3 regions of the Bacillus sp. XB1 genome follow, and region 2 is predicted to be linked to each of the others. Evidence: riboswitches for the same ligand, from Rfam matches in the RefSeq annotation. Region 2 holds a riboswitch; each other region holds the start of a gene.
The links. Region 2 has a riboswitch for S-adenosylmethionine ahead of ACK1U5_RS11415 (YezD family protein). Riboswitches for the same ligand answer to the same signal wherever they lie in the genome.
Positions count from the first base shown of each region.

Region 1: another riboswitch for S-adenosylmethionine. It lies ahead of ACK1U5_RS02565 (M20 family metallopeptidase); the one in region 2 lies ahead of ACK1U5_RS11415 (YezD family protein).
Region 3: another riboswitch for S-adenosylmethionine. It lies ahead of ACK1U5_RS26565 (MetQ/NlpA family ABC transporter substrate-binding protein); the one in region 2 lies ahead of ACK1U5_RS11415 (YezD family protein).

Region 1 covers NZ_JBNRIL010000001.1:513,978-520,614, reverse strand. Annotated here, with positions in the region: gene ACK1U5_RS02570 (TetR/AcrR family transcriptional regulator) at 1-248, opposite strand, end outside; gene ACK1U5_RS02565 (M20 family metallopeptidase) at 433-1,638, opposite strand; SAM riboswitch class I at 1,727-1,828, opposite strand; gene ACK1U5_RS02560 (AAA domain-containing protein) at 1,905-4,214, opposite strand; gene ACK1U5_RS02555 (VOC family protein) at 4,326-4,718, shown strand; gene ACK1U5_RS02550 (hypothetical protein) at 4,854-5,177, shown strand; gene ACK1U5_RS02545 (serine hydrolase domain-containing protein) at 5,494-6,637, opposite strand, start outside.
Region 2 covers NZ_JBNRIL010000001.1:2,235,031-2,241,667, reverse strand. Annotated here, with positions in the region: gene lysA (diaminopimelate decarboxylase) at 117-1,433, shown strand; SAM riboswitch class I at 1,549-1,657, shown strand; gene ACK1U5_RS11415 (YezD family protein) at 1,731-1,874, shown strand; gene ACK1U5_RS11410 (phosphoadenylyl-sulfate reductase) at 1,962-2,666, shown strand; gene sat (sulfate adenylyltransferase) at 2,706-3,842, shown strand; gene cysC (adenylyl-sulfate kinase) at 3,855-4,448, shown strand; gene ACK1U5_RS11395 (nitrite/sulfite reductase) at 4,460-6,082, shown strand; gene ACK1U5_RS11390 (DUF3906 family protein) at 6,093-6,293, shown strand; gene cobA (uroporphyrinogen-III C-methyltransferase) at 6,378-6,637, shown strand, end outside.
Region 3 covers NZ_JBNRIL010000007.1:74,314-80,950, reverse strand. Annotated here, with positions in the region: gene ACK1U5_RS26590 (sigma factor regulator N-terminal domain-containing protein) at 1-120, opposite strand, end outside; gene ACK1U5_RS26585 (RNA polymerase sigma factor) at 120-611, opposite strand; gene ACK1U5_RS26580 (SDR family oxidoreductase) at 1,026-1,802, shown strand; gene ACK1U5_RS26575 (methionine ABC transporter permease) at 1,841-2,509, opposite strand; gene ACK1U5_RS26570 (methionine ABC transporter ATP-binding protein) at 2,484-3,524, opposite strand; gene ACK1U5_RS26565 (MetQ/NlpA family ABC transporter substrate-binding protein) at 3,537-4,349, opposite strand; SAM riboswitch class I at 4,435-4,549, opposite strand; gene ACK1U5_RS26560 (NAD(P)-dependent alcohol dehydrogenase) at 4,629-5,537, opposite strand; gene ACK1U5_RS26555 (hypothetical protein) at 5,695-6,459, shown strand; gene ACK1U5_RS26550 (FAD-binding oxidoreductase) at 6,526-6,637, shown strand, end outside.

The DNA.
Region 1 (6,637 bases), 1.7 Mb from region 2:
AAAAACAGTTGGATACGATCTTCAACTAAAAATTGCTTCTGAGAAAGTACGTCATCAATTGCAGATTGATACATTTCAATCCAATAATCAACGACCGCTTCTAATAATACTTCCTTATTAGAAAAGTGATAATACACATTAGACTTTGAAACTTTGCTTACACGTACTAATTCATCCATACTTGTATAAGCAAACCCTTTTTCTAAAAATAATGTTGCAGCTACTTCAATCACACGTCTTTGATTCATTAATTTTACCTTTGTCATAACTAGAACTATATAGTACTAATTTAAATATTACAAGTATTTATGTTCATTTAGAAAAAAGTTTGATTAAAAATGTTCCACTAACATTGATTTTACTGCAAAAAAATCTTAGCATCAGTGTTACGAAAAAAAGAAAGGGAGTGGATCCCCCACTCCCTTTAACCATCTACCCCTGATTCTTCTGCGCCTCTCTAAACTCCTCCTTCACCTTCTCTAACAACCCTTCTTCCGTAATTAATCGATACGCTGTATTTGCTAATGCTTTTGCCGATGTAATTAATGCTTTATCTCCAAGTTCTGAACGTGCTGCTTCTCTAAATTCATTCGTATGTGCAATTAAATCATCTGGTCCGATTTTAATGTACGGATGAATTGTCGGTACGACTTGACTTACGTTTCCTGCGTCGGTTGAACCAATCCCTACTCTTTCTTTACGATTTACATCTTCACCTAATAGTTCTAGTTCTTCCGCTACGATATCGTTATATGTTTTTGTTACGAGTAATTCATCGATTTCATTTTGAAATTGATGGATTTTTACTTTTGCACCTGTTGCTAATGCTGCTCCCTGTGCAATGTTTCTTACTTTTTCTGTTAATTCCGCGCATCTTTTTCTCGTTGCTGCACGGATGAAGAATCTTGCTGCGGCATAGTCAGGAATAATATTAGGTGCTTTTCCGCCCTCTGTAATGACACCATGAATTCTCACGTCTGACGGGAGTTGTTGGCGAAGTGCGTTAATACCGTTATAGAGCTGAATAACCGCATCTAATGCGTTAATCCCTTCTTCTGGCGAAGCTGCAGCGTGAGCTGTTTTTCCGTAAAAATGAAAATCAAGTGGATCGACTGCTAGTGAAGGACTCGTTGTCGCTGTCTTTCCGCTCGGATGAATCATAAGCGCCGCATCAATGTCTTTAAATAAACCTGCCTTTACATAACTTGATTTCGCGCTACCATTTGGCCCGCCTTCTTCTGCTGGCGTACCAAACACGACAACTTCCCCGCCAATTTCTTCAAGCGTTTCTGATAATGCGATTGCTGCTGCAACGCTAATTGTGCCAATTAAATTGTGACCACACGCATGACCTAGTCCTGGTAAAGCGTCGTACTCCGCTAAAAATGCGATTGCAGGTCCTTGTTTTCCAGAGCTTTTTCGCGCGATAAATCCCGTTTCATGTCCAGCTATATTGTGCTGCAACTGAAATCCTGCACTGCCTAGCAATAAACTTAACGTTCTAGATGCATAAAACTCTTGGTTACCAATTTCCGGATTCGCATGAATATCATGACTTGTTTCTATGTACTTTTCCTTATTTCTTTCGATACTCTCTTCAATTGTTTTTCTTTGTGACGCTACTCCTGTCGCTCCCATTTTTCTTCCTCCTTTTATTTTCACATAAAAAAGCCTCTTTCTAAAAGATAGAAAGAGGCTTCTGTATATACAGTCAAAATGAGCTTCTTTCTTATCTTTCAAGTTACCTTGCTGGAATTGGCACAGTATTCATAACGAATCCGCTGCCGAGGTATCATAGGGCCAGTCCCTCCACCTCTCGTGATAAGAATTTTCATAAAATTATATTAAATTATTTTTTATTCTAAGTTCATTCCAAGTAAAAGTCAAGGAATTCCTATCCGAATTTACCGAATATCTAAAAATCCTTTTAATACACCAATTGTCTCAGGTGCTTGCAGTCTTGCACATACGTACGGAAATTCCGTACTACCTTCAAACATCATTTGAGATGTAAGCGGTGCGCCTGCCCAGAAGATTTCATCATCAATTACGATAAACGGGAATGCTTTATTTTGTCTTTGTAACTTTACATTTTTCAGTGGAACTGGTCCATCACTATACACTGTTATTTGCGCATTTGTACGCATTAACGCTTGCCATACTCGTTTATCCACTTGTTTTGTACTTGGAAGTGAAATAATAATTTTTCGTTTTGCGGCTAAAATATCTTTTAATAACCCTTTCGGCTCTTCAAGATTCATTTCCATAAACCAGCGTAAACGTTTCGAAATTTTCCGTTCCCACAATTGTCTTGATGTCGTGCGATCATACACATCTCCGTGACGTTCTATATGAGCTGTTAATTGTGATAATGCTTGTTTTCTCGAAAGGTTTTTACGCATATAATGGCAATCTGATAATTGAATGAACTTCCCTCTCGCCCTTGTCACTGCTACATTGACGAGGCGATGGTTTTTGTGATCAAAGAATAATACGCCAGGTCGTTCTTGCGGATAACTGTCAACCGTATCAAAGATCATCATATCTCTTTCAGAACCTTGGAACTTATGAACTGTCGCCGCTAAAACTGGTATGTTTTGATATTTCGTTCTCTGCAACATTTCTCTAATACACGTTGATAAAAAGCGTGACTGCGCCCTGTAAGGTGTCACAATACCAATTGATTGCACACCGTCTAACAATCCGATTAACATCATTTGCATTGCTACTAAACCAGACATAATGTTAAAACGTGAACCAGAAGCAGCATCTTTTAACGAAAAAGCTCCCATTTGGCTCGTATCAAATAAAACACTCGCTTCATTTGCGAACGGCTGCAATTGCGCAAGTTCTTTACGCTCTGAAACAGACGGATGATCGTATACTCTATTTTTATAAATAAACGAATTCGTAAACTTCGATATATCCGCATGCATACGTCTTTGTTCCTGCAACATAAATAGGTTTGGGTGTGCTTCTGATTTATTAACAGACTCAACAATCCCAGCATGGTAAAACATATCTTCCCCAAGCCATTTGCGAACGAGTTCATGATTTGCCATCGCAATTGGAGGTAACTGTAAAAAGTCACCGCAAACGACGATACGTTTTCCAAGTGAAGCAGCTAATGCAATTTGCGGAACATATGCCATACTTACTTCATCTACAACAACTAAATCAAATGTGCGCTCATAAATAAGTGAATCAATGGCACATTTTGATAAAGTTGCGCCGATTACTTTTGCATTTTCAATATATTCTTTTTCTACTTCTTTAATTTTAGCCTTTTGCTTTCGAAGATCACTTTCAATCTCTTGTATGCGCTTCTTATCAGCAGATGTTGCTTTATACGATAAGATTTTTTCACGAAGATCTTGTCGTGTCTCTTCTAAATAGAGTCTTTCCTCACCCCAAGATCCGTTCGTCGTTTCAACTAACTTCGACGCAAGTAACGTTTCATGATTTCGTATATGTTCATGTTGACTATAACCGTAACGAACAATTTCGCCAGGCGTCCATTTCTTTTTCTTCTCAATTTGCTTCGTTACTTCACTCATTAATACGTCTACTGCCGCATTACTATGAGCCAACACAAGTACCGATTTTCCTTTTTGATAATGAGCTGAAATAATACGTGATAAATTGTAAGACTTCCCTGTTCCTGGTGGTCCCCATACGTACGTCGTCGGATTGTAAAACGAACGATACGCCAATTCATTTTTCGGATTTTTCATCTTCTCAATATGTTTCGGACTGCTCGTCCCATCAACAAGACGCTTTATACGATTACGTTTCAGCTTATCTTTACGTGCTTCTTTCAACCTCTCTTGTAGTTGCTCTAACAATTGCCACGGTTCACTATATAAAACAGCTTCTCGTATTTCACCTTGTATATAATCATTTAATTTCAGTTCTATTTCTAATCCATGTACAGACAATACTTCTCCTGTCGCTTCCTCACCATCAAACTCAATTCGAATGGGTGAACCTTCAGGTAAGCTTACTTCCGAAATAAGCTGAAATACGTATACTGTACTTTCATAATCTGTATATAAAAAACGACCATTCATGATAGAAATTTTACTACCACCTATCGTTTTCCAATGTTTAATTTCATATGCTAATGCATAATGCCACTCTTTCATCGTTTCCGATAATGAAGGAGTTTGAGTAGTTGTATTCATCGTATAATCTCCTTCCTTCTCCCCAAACATACTTTCTCACTATACCATATAACACGCTAAAATTTGTAAGGTTTTTATCTTGCTTATTTTCTTAATTTTCAATAATATATTGTATATAATTTTCAGAAAGAAGGAATCTACATGCCAGTTAGAAGAATTGAACACGTCGGACTTATGGTTGCAAACTTAGAAACATCTATTTCATTTTATGAAGAAGTAGTCGGCTTACAGCTCATGAAACGTATGGGTCATCCGAATCCAGACTTAAAACTCGCTTTTTTAGGTGTAGAAGAATCAAAAGAAACGATACTAGAACTCATTGAAGGCTACAACTCTTCTCTTCCGGCAGAAGGAAAAGTACATCACATTTGCTTTAAAGTGGATTCATTAGAGGATGAGATCGAAAGACTGAAGAAACACGCAGTAACCTTTTTACTAGGAGAAGAAATCGAAACATTACCAGATGGAACACGTTACATATTCTTCGCTGGTCCTGATGGAGAGTGGATTGAGTTTTTTGAGACGGAGAGATAAAGCAAACCTTTATTTTGCGGGATAGAAAAGGAGCCGGAATTCCGACCCTTGTTTTTAACCAGTAACAATGAAACATACCTCCAACCTAAGAATTTACCAAGATTAAAAACACAATCATTTTGTTAGGAGGAGAGAATGGGAAATACAGTCTTTATTATTGTTTTTTGGATACTGATACTATTTCCAATCCTTTATGTAATCAAGATAAAGGATTGGAATATAAAAATAGCTGCCTTATTTGTTGGAAGGATTCTATTAAGCATTTTCTATTTCATAAATGGAATGGTGTTAGGTCTGCAACGAAATTGGGTAGAATCTCCCTATGAAACAGAATGGGATTTCTTTGTAAAGTCTTTACTAAACGGAAAAACTGATGCACTTATACACTTGTTACTTCTAATTATTATCATTACTTTGGATCTATTCTTTACATTTTATTATATCAATAAAAAGAAATAGGAAATTCTATCCTATTTCTTTTTTTATGAGTAGCGCCATATCGCTATCAAACTAATGTTTTACGCTGCCCCTAAACAATAATTTTTTACATTTTTACTATGAGAATGTCAATTTTACTATTTTTGGGGTATTTATTTTTACTAGCTTGATGGACATGGGTTTGATTTATTTTCTTAGGTTAGTAGACATGTGGTGCTATCCCATTGCTATTAAGCTAAGAATTTAAGTGTAATATCATTTAAGGTAATACTTAAGATACAAATAAAATATCTTTTCCATGTCGCACTGTTTTATTGAAGTCTATCCCGAGTTGTAGCTAGTTCAATGCGACTGTAAATTCGGAGTTCGGTGCGCCAGCAAATACAACCGTTCCGTTCTCTGGTAGTTTCACTTTGTTATTATTACTAACAACGCTAAAATTGACGCATACTCCATTCCCATCATACACCGCGAATGAACTTCCTGATGGCAACTCCACATTCATCGTTTTCCCTGCTGCCTCTTGCGGAATCGTAAACCATTTCGCATGCCCATTTTTTTGCAGTGTAACTTTCGATAATTGACCTGCATCAAGGGATTTTACGTTAGATTCACTGACGTATAAAAAGCTGGCCATCTCCATATATTCAGTACCATTCTCTGTATAGAAATGAGCTTCCTTCGTATCCCTCCCATTCATCACAGGAATCTGAATTTGATGCGTCGCCGTATTCGGACCTGTAATTTTTTTGCCGTCCCAATAACCATCCTTGATCGTAATTTGTGTGTTAAGAGGTATTTGTTGTCCTAGATAATTTATAGAATTAAATTTTTCGTTAACAAGGTAGAACTTGCCGCCCTCGCGCTTCGCCCATGCAGCAGCTGTTTTCTTCGGTAACACATTGTTTTCTAATTTCTGAGCTAAATAGTGAGTCAGCACATTTTGCCCCAATCCCGGTGATAATTCATATGTGCTCTCTCTTAAATAAACTTTTCCATTCTTCTCAGTGACGAAGTTAAGCTTGGAAGTACCCTTTTCATTTATAAAGCTTCCATCCGCCGTATATACATATTTTTCTTCCGGTTTAGTTGGTAAAAACAGTTCTCCCTTCTTCGTAATCTCTATTTTGAAATGGCTTTGGATATTTCCATACAATCCTGCTTTTTTTACCACATCTTGAGGCACTTTAGCCTTGACTGGCTTGCCGAAGGATTTATCTGGTTTTATATCCTTAATTGCCCCTTTCTCTTTAAGCCTAGCTAGCAGTAATTTATTTGCCAACAGTTGATTTGTCATGCTGCTCCCACCGGAGGACAATACAGCTGCTGCCATCTTCTGTTCTGGAAGCACGACTAATGTAGCATGTTGCAGCATCGTATCCCCACCCTTAGTCAACGCTTTTATCCCATATTCACTGAATGGGTATAGTTTCACACTATCCCAGCCAAGACCATAGTTGAACATATTTCCGCTATCTCCT
Region 2 (6,637 bases):
CTAATAAGAAACGCGTGTGAACATTGTTCCGCGCGTTTTTTGTCTATCTAAAAGCGTGCTGCAATGAATAGAAGATTGGGGTTATGAGTTTTAGAGGAAATAAGGGAGGAATTTAAATGTATTTACACGGCACAAGCCGAATTAATGGGCAAGGACACTTAGAAATTGGAGGGTGCGATACGACGCAGCTAGCAAAGCAATACGGAACACCACTTTATGTATACGATGAAGAGTCTATTCGAGGAAAATGCCGAGCATTTCATCGTGCTTTTAAAGAAAGTGGTTTCTCTTATCAAGTAGCATATGCAAGCAAGGCGTTCTTGTGCATGGAGATGTGCCGAGTAGCTCGTGAAGAGAATATGTCATTAGACGTTGTCTCTGGGGGAGAATTATATACTGCGCTCCAAGCAGGATTTCCGGCATCACGTATTCATTTTCATGGAAATAATAAAACAGAAGAAGAAATAGTGATGGCTCTTCAGGCGAATATCGGTTGTTTTGTCGTAGATAACTTCTTTGAATTAGAAGTTTTACACGATTTAGCGATGCAACATGGGAAATTTGTGAACATATTAATTCGTGTAACGCCTGGAGTAGAGGCGCACACACATGAATATATTACGACAGGTCAAGATGATTCGAAATTTGGATTTGGCGTTTCAAACGGTCAAGCAATGCAGGCAATTGGATTTGCTTTACAAAAATCAAATTATAATGTGCTAGGGATCCATTCACATATTGGATCGCAAATATTTGAAACAGCTGGTTTTGTTCGAGCGATTGAAGTTCTTCGCCAATTTTTAGTAGAAGTGAGAGAGCAAACAAACTATGTAGTAAAAGTGTTAAATGTAGGCGGAGGATTTGGAATACGTTACACAGAGTCAGATACACCATTAACTCTTGAGACATATGTGCGAGCTGTAACAAGTGCAGTGAGAGAACAATTTACTGTATGTGAATATCCATTGCCAGAAATATGGGTTGAACCAGGCCGTAGCATTGTAGGTGATGCTGGGACAACACTTTATACAGTTGGATCTGTGAAAGATATTCCTGGTATTCGGAAATATGTATCAGTCGATGGTGGAATGACAGATAATTTAAGACCAGCTTTATATAGCGCGCGTTATGAAGCGATGTTAGCGAATCGAGGGAATGATGAGAATGAGGAACTCGTTTCGATTGCCGGGAAATGCTGTGAGAGTGGAGACATGTTGATTTGGGATATTCATTTACCGAAAGTCGTTGCTTCTGATTTACTAGCAGTTTCCTGTACAGGAGCATACGGGTACTCGATGGCGAATAATTACAATCGGATTCGAAGACCAGCCGTTGTCTTTGCAAAAGGCGGAACATCGCAAGTAGTTGTGGAACGCGAAACATATGAAAATATTATTGGGAACGATCGCATACGTATTAAAGAACTTGTCTAAATAGGAAAAGGAGTTGTTCGTATGGGCAATTCCTTTTTTATAAAATAAAATAATTAAAATATATCGGAAAACTAGGATTGAAAAAAATCAGAATTGTGATAAAATACAAATACAAAGCTTATCAAGAGAAGCGGAGGGAACTGGCCCGAAGAAGCTCGGCAACCTGCTTATAGAAAGCAAGGTGCTAAATCCAGCAAAATGGGATCCATTTTGAAAGATAAGGTAAAATATATTACCGAACAGTCTTTTCGAAATGGGAAAGATTTTTTTTATGAATAAAAAGGGGGGGCTGTTCGCGTGAGTGTACGGGAACATTTTGATGAAGTATCCGAGAAGATTGAAGCGATGCTTGCTGATATGAAATATGGTTCAATTACAATTGTTGTGCAAGATGGAAAAGTAATTCAGTTAGAGAAAAGTGAAAAAGTACGTTTAAAGTGAAAAGCGCTGACTAGAAAAACTAGAGGCGGTTTTAACCTATTTTCATTAGGTTAAAACCGTCTTTTTGCTTTTACAGGGGGAAAAAACATGTTGACGTATGAAACGTGGGAAGAAAATGTTGTTTCATTCTCGGAAGAAGACGAAACAAAAGGCGCGCTATCAGTATTAAAGTGGGCTTATGGAGAGTATAAAGATGAAATTGTCTACGCATGTAGCTTTGGGGTGGAAGGTATGGTATTGCTGCACCTTATAAACCAAGTAAATCCATATGCTAAAGTCGTATTTTTGGATACAAATGTTCATTTTCAAGAAACGTATGAATTAATTCGGAAAGTGCGGGAAAGATTTCCTTCATTGAATATTATAGAAAAACAGCCAGAACTTACACTTGATGAACAGGCGAAGTTGCATGGTGAAAAACTGTGGGAGAGCAATCCGAATCTTTGTTGTAAGATTAGAAAAATTTTACCTTTAGAAAAATCATTAGTCGTGGAAAAAGCATGGATATCAGGCTTAAGAAGGGAACAATCAGAAACACGTAAGCATACAAAGTTTATAAATCAAGATCATCGTTTTCAATCTATTAAAGTTTGTCCACTCATTCATTGGACGTGGAAAGAAGTTTGGCGATATGTATACAAACATAGCTTGCCGTATAACCCGTTGCATGATATTGGTTATCCAAGTATTGGGTGTGAGAAATGTACGTTACCTGTTGGGGATGGTGGCGATTCAAGAGATGGTAGATGGGCTGGAAAAGTGAAAACTGAATGTGGTCTTCATTACCAATAAGATGAATCTTGAAATAAAGCTAAGAGAGGATATAGAAAAATGAGCATAGTAAACGAATTAGTAAACCGTATAGATGAGGCATATGACGTATCACAAATTGAAAAAGAAATTAAGTTAGACAATATTGCGTTAAGTGATTTAGAACTATTGGCGACAGGTGGATATAGCCCCCTTACTGGTTTTTTAGGGAAGGAAGATTATGATTCAGTTGTAGAAACGCTTCGTTTAGCAAATGGTAGTGTGTGGAGTATACCAATTACATTACCTGTAACAGAAAAAGTCGCAGAAAGCCTGAAAGTTGGAGAGGAAGTAAAGCTTGTCAACAATGGAAATATATATGGTGTCATTCAAATAGAAGATATTTTTGTACCAGATAAAGAAAAAGAAGCGTTACTTGTATATAAAACAACGGATGAGGCTCATCCAGGAGTGGAAAAATTATATGAACGACCAAACGTTTACGTTGGAGGAACTATTATTCTAACAAAACGCTTTGAAAATAATCAATTTCCTTCTTATCATTTAGACCCAATTGAAACGAGGGAAGAATTTAAAAAACGTGGGTGGAAAACAGTGGTCGGGTTTCAAACGAGAAACCCGGTACATCGTGCCCATGAGTATATCCAAAAGTCTGCTCTTGAAATTGTAGATGGTCTCTTTTTAAATCCGCTCGTTGGAGAAACGAAATCGGATGATATTCCTGCTGATGTAAGAATGGAAAGCTATGAAGTACTCCTTCAAAACTATTATCCGAAAAATCGTGTCTTTTTAAGTGTATTTCCTGCTGCCATGCGTTACGCAGGACCAAGGGAAGCGATATTTCATGCGTTAGTAAGAAAGAATTTTGGATGTACCCACTTTATAGTAGGGCGTGATCATGCTGGAGTAGGAGATTATTACGGAACATACGAAGCGCAAGAAATTTTTACGAACTTTACAGTGGAAGAGTTAGGAATTACACCACTATTCTTTGAACATAGTTTTTACTGCACGAAATGTGAAGCGATGGCTTCAACGAAAACATGTCCGCACGGAAAAGAAGATCATGTTATTTTATCGGGTACGAAAGTAAGAGAATTATTAAGAAACGGTGAGATTCCGCCAAGTACATTTAGTCGTAAAGAAGTAGTGGAAGTGCTAATTAAAGGCTTGAAAAAAGAAGTAGTAACAGAATAGGGAGAGAACGAGATGGATACGAATATTACTTGGCATACAGCTTCGGTTTCAAAAGATGAGAGAAGAGTGAAGAATGGACATCATAGTTTTGTAATTTGGTTTACTGGTTTATCAGCTTCGGGTAAATCTACAGTAGCGAATGCGGTCGCTCGTAAACTGTTTGAAAAGAATATTGGAAATTATGTGCTGGATGGGGATAACATTCGCCACGGTTTAAATAAAGACTTAGGATTTTCTGAAAGTGATCGCATGGAAAATATAAGACGTATTGGCGAAGTGGCAAAGTTATTTGTAGATCAAGGAGCAGTTGTCCTTACAGCATTTATTTCACCATTTCGAGTAGACCGCAAACAAGTACGAGATTTATTAGCGGCAGATGAATTTATTGAAATTTTTGTGAAGTGTCCGATTGAAGAGTGTGAGAAACGTGATCCGAAAGGACTTTATAAAAAGGCAAGGAAAGGTGACATTAAGGATTTCACAGGTATTGATTCGCCTTATGAAGAGCCAGAGCAAGCGGAATTAATTGTAGAAACGCACAAATATTCTATTGAAGAATGTGCAGAACAAATCGTGAAGTACTTACAAGAGCGTAGTTTTATATAGGGGGATAAACAATGAGTTATGAAAAAGTATGGGCTAACAATGAAAAATTAAATCAGACCGAGAAAAATAAATTAGAAAAAGATGGCTTAGAAATTTTTAATGATATTCCTTACTATGCGGAAAATGGTTTCGAATCTATTCCGAAAGAAGAGTGGGATGCCTTTAAATGGGCAGGATTGTATTTACAACGTCCAAAAGAAGCTGGTTATTTTATGATGCGGGTAAATATTCCGTCAGGGATTATTACAAATGCACAGGCAGAAGTACTTGCTTCTATCGCTGAAGATTATGGACGTGATGTAATAGATATTACGACGAGACAGGCGATTCAGTTTCACTGGTTAGAAATTCAGCAAATTCCAGATATTTTTAAAAGATTAGCAAGAGTTGGATTGTCTTCAGCTGGAGCGTGTGGTGATATAACGCGGAATATTACAGGTAATCCGCTTGCTGGCATTGATGCAAATGAATTATTTGATACAACGCATATTGTAAAAGAAGTATACGATTACTTCCAGCATAATGAAGAGTTTTCTAATTTACCACGTAAATTTAAAATGTCTATTAGTTCTAATATTTATAACTCAGCAAACGCAGAGATTAACTGTGTTGCATTTACACCTGCTACGAAAGAAATAGATGGTGAGAAAAAAGTTGGTTTTCATATAAAAGTAGGTGGAGGATTATCAGCCCGTCCGTATTTAGCTGATGAATTAGATGTATTCGTTTTACCAGAAGAAGTGAAGGCGGTGGCGATTGCGATTGCTACTATATTCCGTGATTTTGGATATCGTGAAAAACGTCATTTAGCTCGGTTGAAATTTCTTGTTGCGGACTGGGGAGCAGAGAAATTTAAAGAGAAACTAATAGAGTATACAGGGCCTTTACAAAGTAAAGGGGAAAGTGCACTCAAAGGATGGAATGCAGGCTATTTTTATGGTGTTCAAGACCAAAAACAAGAGGGATTAAAATATGTAGGTTTTAATGTACCGGTAGGTCGTTTACATGCAGAAGAAATGTTTGAGATTGCAAGAATCGCAAAGCAATATGGAAATGGACAAATTCGTACATGTAACTCGCAAAACTTCATTATTCCGAACGTTCCTCCGGAAAATGTAAAAGGATTACTTAGTGAACCGCTGTTTGAAGCGATATCTGCTAGCCCGAAATCATTTATTGGTCATGCGGTTTCATGTACCGGTATTGAATATTGTAATCTTGCACTAGTAGAAACGAAAGAAAGATTACGGAAAATTGCAGAATACTTAGATACACAAATTGCACTCGATGTTCCAGTTCGAATTCATATGGTAGGCTGCCCGAATTCATGTGGTCAACGTCAAATTGCTGACATTGGGTTACAAGGTGTGAAAATGAAAACGAAGGAAAAAGGCATTGTTGAAGCGTTTGAAATATACGTAGGTGGAACATTATTAGATGGCGGTGCCTACAATCAAAAGTTAAAAGGAAAAATAGATGGCGAGGATCTACCTGATGTACTTGCATCATTTATAAGTTATTTCAAAGAGAATAAATTACCAGCCGAGACATTTTATGATTTTGTAGGTCGTGTTGGTGTAGATACATTACAAATAGCGTTAAATAACGTGTTAGAAGAAGTCATAGCGTCTTAGGAGGGACGATATGGATTTATATCGATTTGAAGCTGTGTTAGTAAATAGTATTGTTCCGATTGTTGTTGTTGCTCAAAGTGAAGAACAGGCATTTAAGCTTGCGGAGATTGAGCTTGAAAAGCATTTTTTACCGTTGCCAGAGGTAAAAGAGATTTCTTTGTTTGAAAAAAAGAAGATTCGAAAAGGTGCGGCATTTGTTATCCATGAGTAGAGATCAGTAATACGAAAAAATAAAAACTTCCATTCTTATATACGAATGGAAGTTTCATTTTAATAGAAGAAATGAGGAGAGATGATGGGAAAGGTTTATATTGTTGGAGCGGGTCCTGGCGATCCAGATTTAATTACTGTTAAAGGGTTGAAATGTATTGAGAAGGCAGATGTTATTTTATACGACCGACTTGTGAATAAAGAGCTGCTTTCACACGCAAAGCCTGACGCGGATTTAATTTATTGCGGAAAACTCCCGAATTATCACACGATGAAGCAAGAGACAATTAACACGTTTCTTATTAAGTATGCGAAAAAAGGAAAAGTTGTAACGAGGCTTAAGGG
Region 3 (6,637 bases), on a different contig from region 2:
ATTGCCAACTTTATAAATTATAGGTATAAGCATGATTACAACGATAATTGAGGTAATGATGATTTTAAGTAACTGTTTTCTTTGAGCTTTTTTTAATGCATCTTTTAAAGAAGTATCCATTAAGGTTTTCCTCCTACTGTAGAATGAATTGTTTTACGTGCACGATGTAATTTTTGTTTTACGCTGTTCACTTGAATATCTAGTATTAGAGCGATTTCTTCATATGAAAAGTTGTAATAGTATTTTAAAAAGAAGGCTTCTTTATATTCTGGTTTTATATCTTTTAATAAATAGAAAATCTCATCTTTATTTAAAACAGCGTCTAATTCTCGGTCTGTATATTGTAATTTTGAATAAATATCTTCAGTTAAATAGATGTTCTGTTGCTCTTTTTTTCTCTTTAAGTCAATGTATTCATTTAATGCCACCCTAAAAAACCATGGTCGTATGTTACTCTCGGTTAGGTGATCTAGCAACGTATATACTTTATAGAAAGTATTTTGGATGATGTCTTCTGCATCTTCTTTTATAGCCCCTTTCGCTAGTAGTAGTTTGAACACTTCCTCCCCTAGATTGATAAGATAGGAGGTAAATATATTTTCTTTTCCCATCACTTTTCCTCCCTACACTTATACAACGAATAGGTAATGATAAATGTATACACTTAAATTTAAATTAGTTATTAACTATGGTTTATAGTACACGATACTTTATAAATAGGAGTGGTTATTTTATCTTTTGAAATATTAAATCTTTAGTGCTAAAATAAAATTTGGAGATATATGGAGAGGAGACAAAGACTCAATATGTGGATGAACTTGTAATGATTAGAAACTACTAGATAGATAAATTTTGCTCTCATAAGCGAGGGTTTATTTAGTTATCTGTAAATCATTCAAGGAATGCATATTTGGCTTGTACATCCCTTTTATAAGGATAGGTGCCTATTTTATGTATCTGTCTTTTTTGTGGGAAAGTTTATATCTCTTATATAAAATATGCGTCCTTTAAACTTGGAGGAGTATATGATGAACCAATTAAAAAATAAAGTAGCAGTTATTACAGGGGTAAGTCGTCTAGATGGTATAGGGGCAGCGATTTGTAAAGAATTAGCTGAATCAGGATACGATATATTTTTTACGTATTGGACAGCTTACGATAAAGAGATGCCTTGGGGCGTTGATAAAAATGAACAAATACAATTAAAAGAAGAGTTACTAAAAAACGGTGTTAAAGTATCAAGTATGGAGTTAGATTTAACTCAGAATGATGCACCAAAAGAGCTTATAAATAAAGTTACTGAACAATTAGGGTACCCTCATATATTAATTAATAATGCAGCATATTCTACGAATAATGATTTCTCTACGTTGACTGCTGAAGAATTAGATAAGCATTATATGGTAAATGTTCGTGCGACTACATTGCTCAGTAGTCAATTTTCCCGGGGATTTGATAAGAAATCTGGTGGTAGAATTGTTAATATTACTTCGGGGCAATTTCAAGGTCCTATGGCAGGAGAACTAGCTTATGCGACAACGAAGGGAGCTATTGATGCTCTTACTAGTACGTTGTCAGCAGAGGTAGCTCATTTAGGAATAACAGTGAATGCAATTAATCCAGGACCAACCGATACAGGATGGATGACTGAAGAGATAAAACAAGGGTTAAAGCCGATGTTTCCTTTTGGCAGAATTGGTGAGCCAAGGGATGCAGCTAGACTCATTAAATTTTTAGTAAGTGAAGAGGCCGAGTGGATTACTGGGCAAGTTATTCATTCAGAAGGTGGATTTAAAAGATAAAAAAGAAGGCATCTCACCAGGGTGAGATGCCTTCTTTTTTAATCTTTCTTCAATCTTCGTGCAACACCATTCCCTAAAGACTGTAATCCTTGAACGAGGATAATTAAAATAAAGACGGTTGCATACATTACTTCAGGCTCGTAGCGTAAATGTCCGAAGCGGTATGCTAAATCCCCTAGCCCGCCAGCACCTACAAGGCCAGCCATTGCTGTTGCGCCGATTAAGCCGATCGTTGCGATTGTTAATCCGAGTACAAGGGAGGAACGAGCTTCTTTCACCATGACGTGCCAAATGATTTTTATAGTAGAGACTCCCATCGCTTGGTAGGCTTCAATGACACCGCGATCGACTTCTAGTAAAGCTGTCTCCATTAAACGTGCGATATAAGGGGCTGTGAAGACGACAAGCGGTACGATAACACCTTGCACGCCAATGGACGTTCCCATTAGAAATTTTGTAAAAGGTAAAATAAAGAATAATAGAATGATAAATGGAAGAGAGCGAATGATATTAATAATTGTATTAAGAATAGGATAGATGATTTTATTTTCACGCTGCCCACCAGGTCTCGTTAAAACAAGTGTGACGCCAAGTGGTAATGCAATAAGGATCGAGATGAGTAATGAGATAGATGTCATTTGAAAGGTTTGGATTGTGGCTTCCCATATGACTTTACCCCATTCATCCAAAAAGGACTTGTTTCCCATAATCTGTTCTACCTCCTTCTACGATGATTCCTTGCTCTTGTAAAAATGATAAAGCATGGTGGATTTCATTTTGTTCCCCTTGCATATGAACGACTAGTTTCCCATATGCTTCATGTTTTAACTGCGTAATATTACCGGATAAAATATTCGGATACACTTGGAAACGTTTTGTGGCAACGGCTAAGGCAGGTTCCCCTGAAGTAGTGCCAATAAATGAAAGTGTTACAATTTCTCCAGTACTTTGTAGTTCTTTCTGTACCTCTTTTGGAATTTTCGCTGCAAATGCGCTATTTACAAATTTCTTCGTGGTTACATGTTGTGGGTTTGTGAAAATATCTTTTACAGTCCCACTTTCGACTACAGATCCATGTTCCATAACAGCAACGCGGTCACATATACGCTGGATGACATTCATTTCATGTGTAATGAGTAAAATCGTAATTCCGATTTCTTCGTTAATCTTTAATAACAAATCAAGGATAGAATCGGTTGTTTCGGGATCTAATGCGCTCGTTGCTTCATCACTTAATAACACTTCAGGTTCATGTGATAGCGCACGAGCAATTGCAACACGCTGTTTTTGACCACCAGAAAGTTCGCTTGGATACGCATCTTTTCGATTAAAAAGATCGACAATGCGTAAATACTTTTCTACTCTTTTTTCAATTTCTGCTTTTGGAATGCCAGCAAGCCGTAACGGTAATGCGATATTTTCATAAACGGTAACAGTTTTAAGTAAATTGAATCCTTGGAAGATTATTCCGATTTTTTGTCTCGCTTTTGCTAGTTCTTTTGTCGATAACGTTGTTAAGTCTTGTTCGTTTACAATGATATTTCCTGTCGTTGGTTTTTCTAATAAATTTACACATCGAATCAATGTACTTTTACCAGCGCCACTATATCCAATGATTCCAAATACCTCGCCTTTTTCTACTTTAAGGGAAGTAGACTTAAGAGCCTCAACATTCCCTTTTTTTGTTGTAAATACTTTGGATATGTTTTTTAATTCAATCATTATCGTCAGCTCCTACCAAGATGGTAAAACTGAACCATCAAATTTTTTCTCGATAAACTCTTTTACTTCCTTAGACTGATAAGCTTTCTTTAATTTATTTACAACGGCATCATCTTTATTTTCAGTACGAACAACGACCCAGTTCACATATGGTGAATCTTTTCCTTCGCGGAAGATAGAATCTTTCGCTGGACTTAATTTTGCACCTAATGCAAAGTTTGTGTTAATTGCAGCTGCTTTCACTTCACTTAGTTGCGTTGGTAATTGAGATGCCTCTAATTCGACAATCTTTAATTTTTTTGGATTTTCAATTACATCTTTTGCAGTCGCTTTTTCTGTAGCCTTTGGATCAACTTTTAAAACCCCTGCTTTTTCAAATAATTTTAAAGCTCGAAGTTCATTCGTTGGGTCATTTGGTACAGCAATTGCGTCGCCCTCTTTTAAGTCTTTTACATCTTTTATATCTTTAGAATATACGCCCATAGGGAATGTTACTGTTGAAAATACTTCAGCTAATTTCATATTGCGTTCAGCTTTAAATACATCTAAATACGATTTCGTTTGGTAGCTATTTACATCAAGGCTTTTTTCATCTAAAGATACGTTTGGCGCTACATAATCATTAAATACTTTTATATCAATTTCGAGACCATCTTTTGCTGCAACTTCTTTTACCTTTTCAAAAATTTGTTCATGTGGTCCACCTGTTACACCGACAGTAATCTTTTTCTCGTCTAATGCTTTTACCTCTTTATCTGAACTCACGCTACATGCGCCTAATAATAATACTGCTCCGCTTACAATGCTTAATAATACCTTTTTCATCTATAAATCCCCCTTCATATACGTTCCAAAATAAAAAGCACCTCCCAAAAATAAGAGAGGTGCCGAATAGACGAAATAGATTCCTCTCTTATCTTCCAAAACGAAAACTCGTTTTGCAGGAATTAGCACCTTAGCTTATACGTCATAAGCTCGGTTGCCGGGCATCATCGGGCCAGTCCCTCCGCCACTCTTGATAAGAGTATGTGTATGTAGTTTTGAATATGGTACTAATAGTAAATCGTATAAAAAGAATTGTTAATGATATTTTCTGAATATATTTTATTTTAAGATAATCGAAACATTCCCCTTTTTATGTCCTTTTTCTACATATATATGAGCTTCAGCAATTTCTTCTAATCGGTAAGTTCTATCAATAACAGGTTTTAGCTTTCCTGTTTCAGCTAGTTGTTTTAGTAGGTTCATATCTTCTTTACTGACCTTTGCCATCATTCCGTTCACAGATACATATTTTCCATTAGGCATTAATGCATCTGTACAAAGAGACTTTTTATATTTTCCAACTGCATCAAATATAATATCGTAGTGCTCGCCCTGCTTAGTAAAATCTTCTTTCATATAATCAATTACGTTGTCTGCCCCTAAAGCTGTTACTAATTCGAAATTCGAACTACTACAAATGGCTGTGACAGTCGCCCCGAAGTATTTAGCAAGTTGTATGGCAGCTGTCCCTACTGACCCAGAGGCGCCGTATATAAGTACTCGTTGCCCTTTTTTTATCTGTCCTTTTCTAAGGAAGTGCAATGCTGAAGTTCCGCCGAAAGGAATAACGGCAGCTTCTTCATATGTCACATTGGTAGGTTTTAATGCTATTAATCCACTTTCATGCACGCATGTGTATTCCGCATAACCACCAAGGTTTAGTTCTGTTAATGCAAAAACTTGATCTCCTTTTTTAAATTGTGTTACATCTGTTCCAATGTCTTCGATTTCACCGGATAACTCTACGCCAAGTATAGGTTTTCTCGGTTTTCTGAAACCTAATATGATCCGCATAGGAATCCAAAATAAGAGGGGGCTATTAAAGCCACGTATTCTACAATCTCCAGTCGATACACTTGTTGCGTGAATTTTAACTAATACTTCATTTTTTTTAGGTTTAGGCTTTTCTACATTTTGAAGCTGGAGAACATTAGGTGGTCCGTACTTTGTACAAATAATCGCTTTCATAATGACCTCCTGAAATGAGTTGTTATTATTTACATCATATTTAAACTTTTTCTCAAACATGTTGTTATATAGGAAATAAATTTAAAGATAAATATTACGAATTATATAGATTTCATAGGAAAAGAGATGATATTATTTTTGGGAAGGAGGGGACGTTATGAAAAAACTTATTTTAATTTCAAGTTTAGTACTTGCAGTCGGTCTAGGAGTAGGGTGTAGTAATGAGAAAACAAAAAAGACTGACGAACCGAAAAAAGAAGCTGTGCAGAAAGAAAAGGAATTAACAGCGAAGGATGTTTTTAATAAAGCGAATGAAGCTTTTAAAAACGAAGAAAATGTAACGATGACATATGATGTGGGAATAAAGGCTGAAGGAACAGAGATGAATGTAATAAAGGCTAAAATGCAACTAGAGCCGAAGAAAAGAAATTCTCGTTCTGAAATGAATGTTTCTGGTACAGAGGTTGTTGTTTATGATGTGGGTGGCAAAATTGCTGGTCAGTTAAAAAATCCTAATACGGGTGAAATTATGTCTGTACCAGAGGAACAATTGAATGCTAACGGAATGAACGCGACTCAAGGAATGGTAGATAATTTAGAGATTCCATCGGAAATTTTAAATAAAGTGAAGATGGAGAAAATTGGAGATAATTATAAGCTGAAGTTTGCATTAAAAGGGCAAGAGACAGAGAGTATGCTAGCTAGTATGGATGAAAAGCAGAAACAAATGCTACAAGGCCAAAATGCAAAGATAGAAGAAATAGATGGGGAATATATTATTACAAAAGATTTTAAATATGAATCAGCAAAGATAGATATGGTTATGAGTAGCAATGGTGAGGATAAAGCGCACATTATTACGGATGCAAAGTTTACATCGTATGATAAATTTGATCCAATACAATTGCCAGCAGCAAAGTAATCACTGTCAAGAGAGGTACCTGAAAGAAAGGGTATCTCTTTTTGTTGCTAATAAGGAGAGTGTCCTTTGAAAAAAAGAAAGATAGCAGCGGTCATTGTCGCATATACGGTTTTGCTTGCAACGTCTGTACATACGTATAAAAAACAAATTGATCATCCTATTATGAGTGATGTAGGTA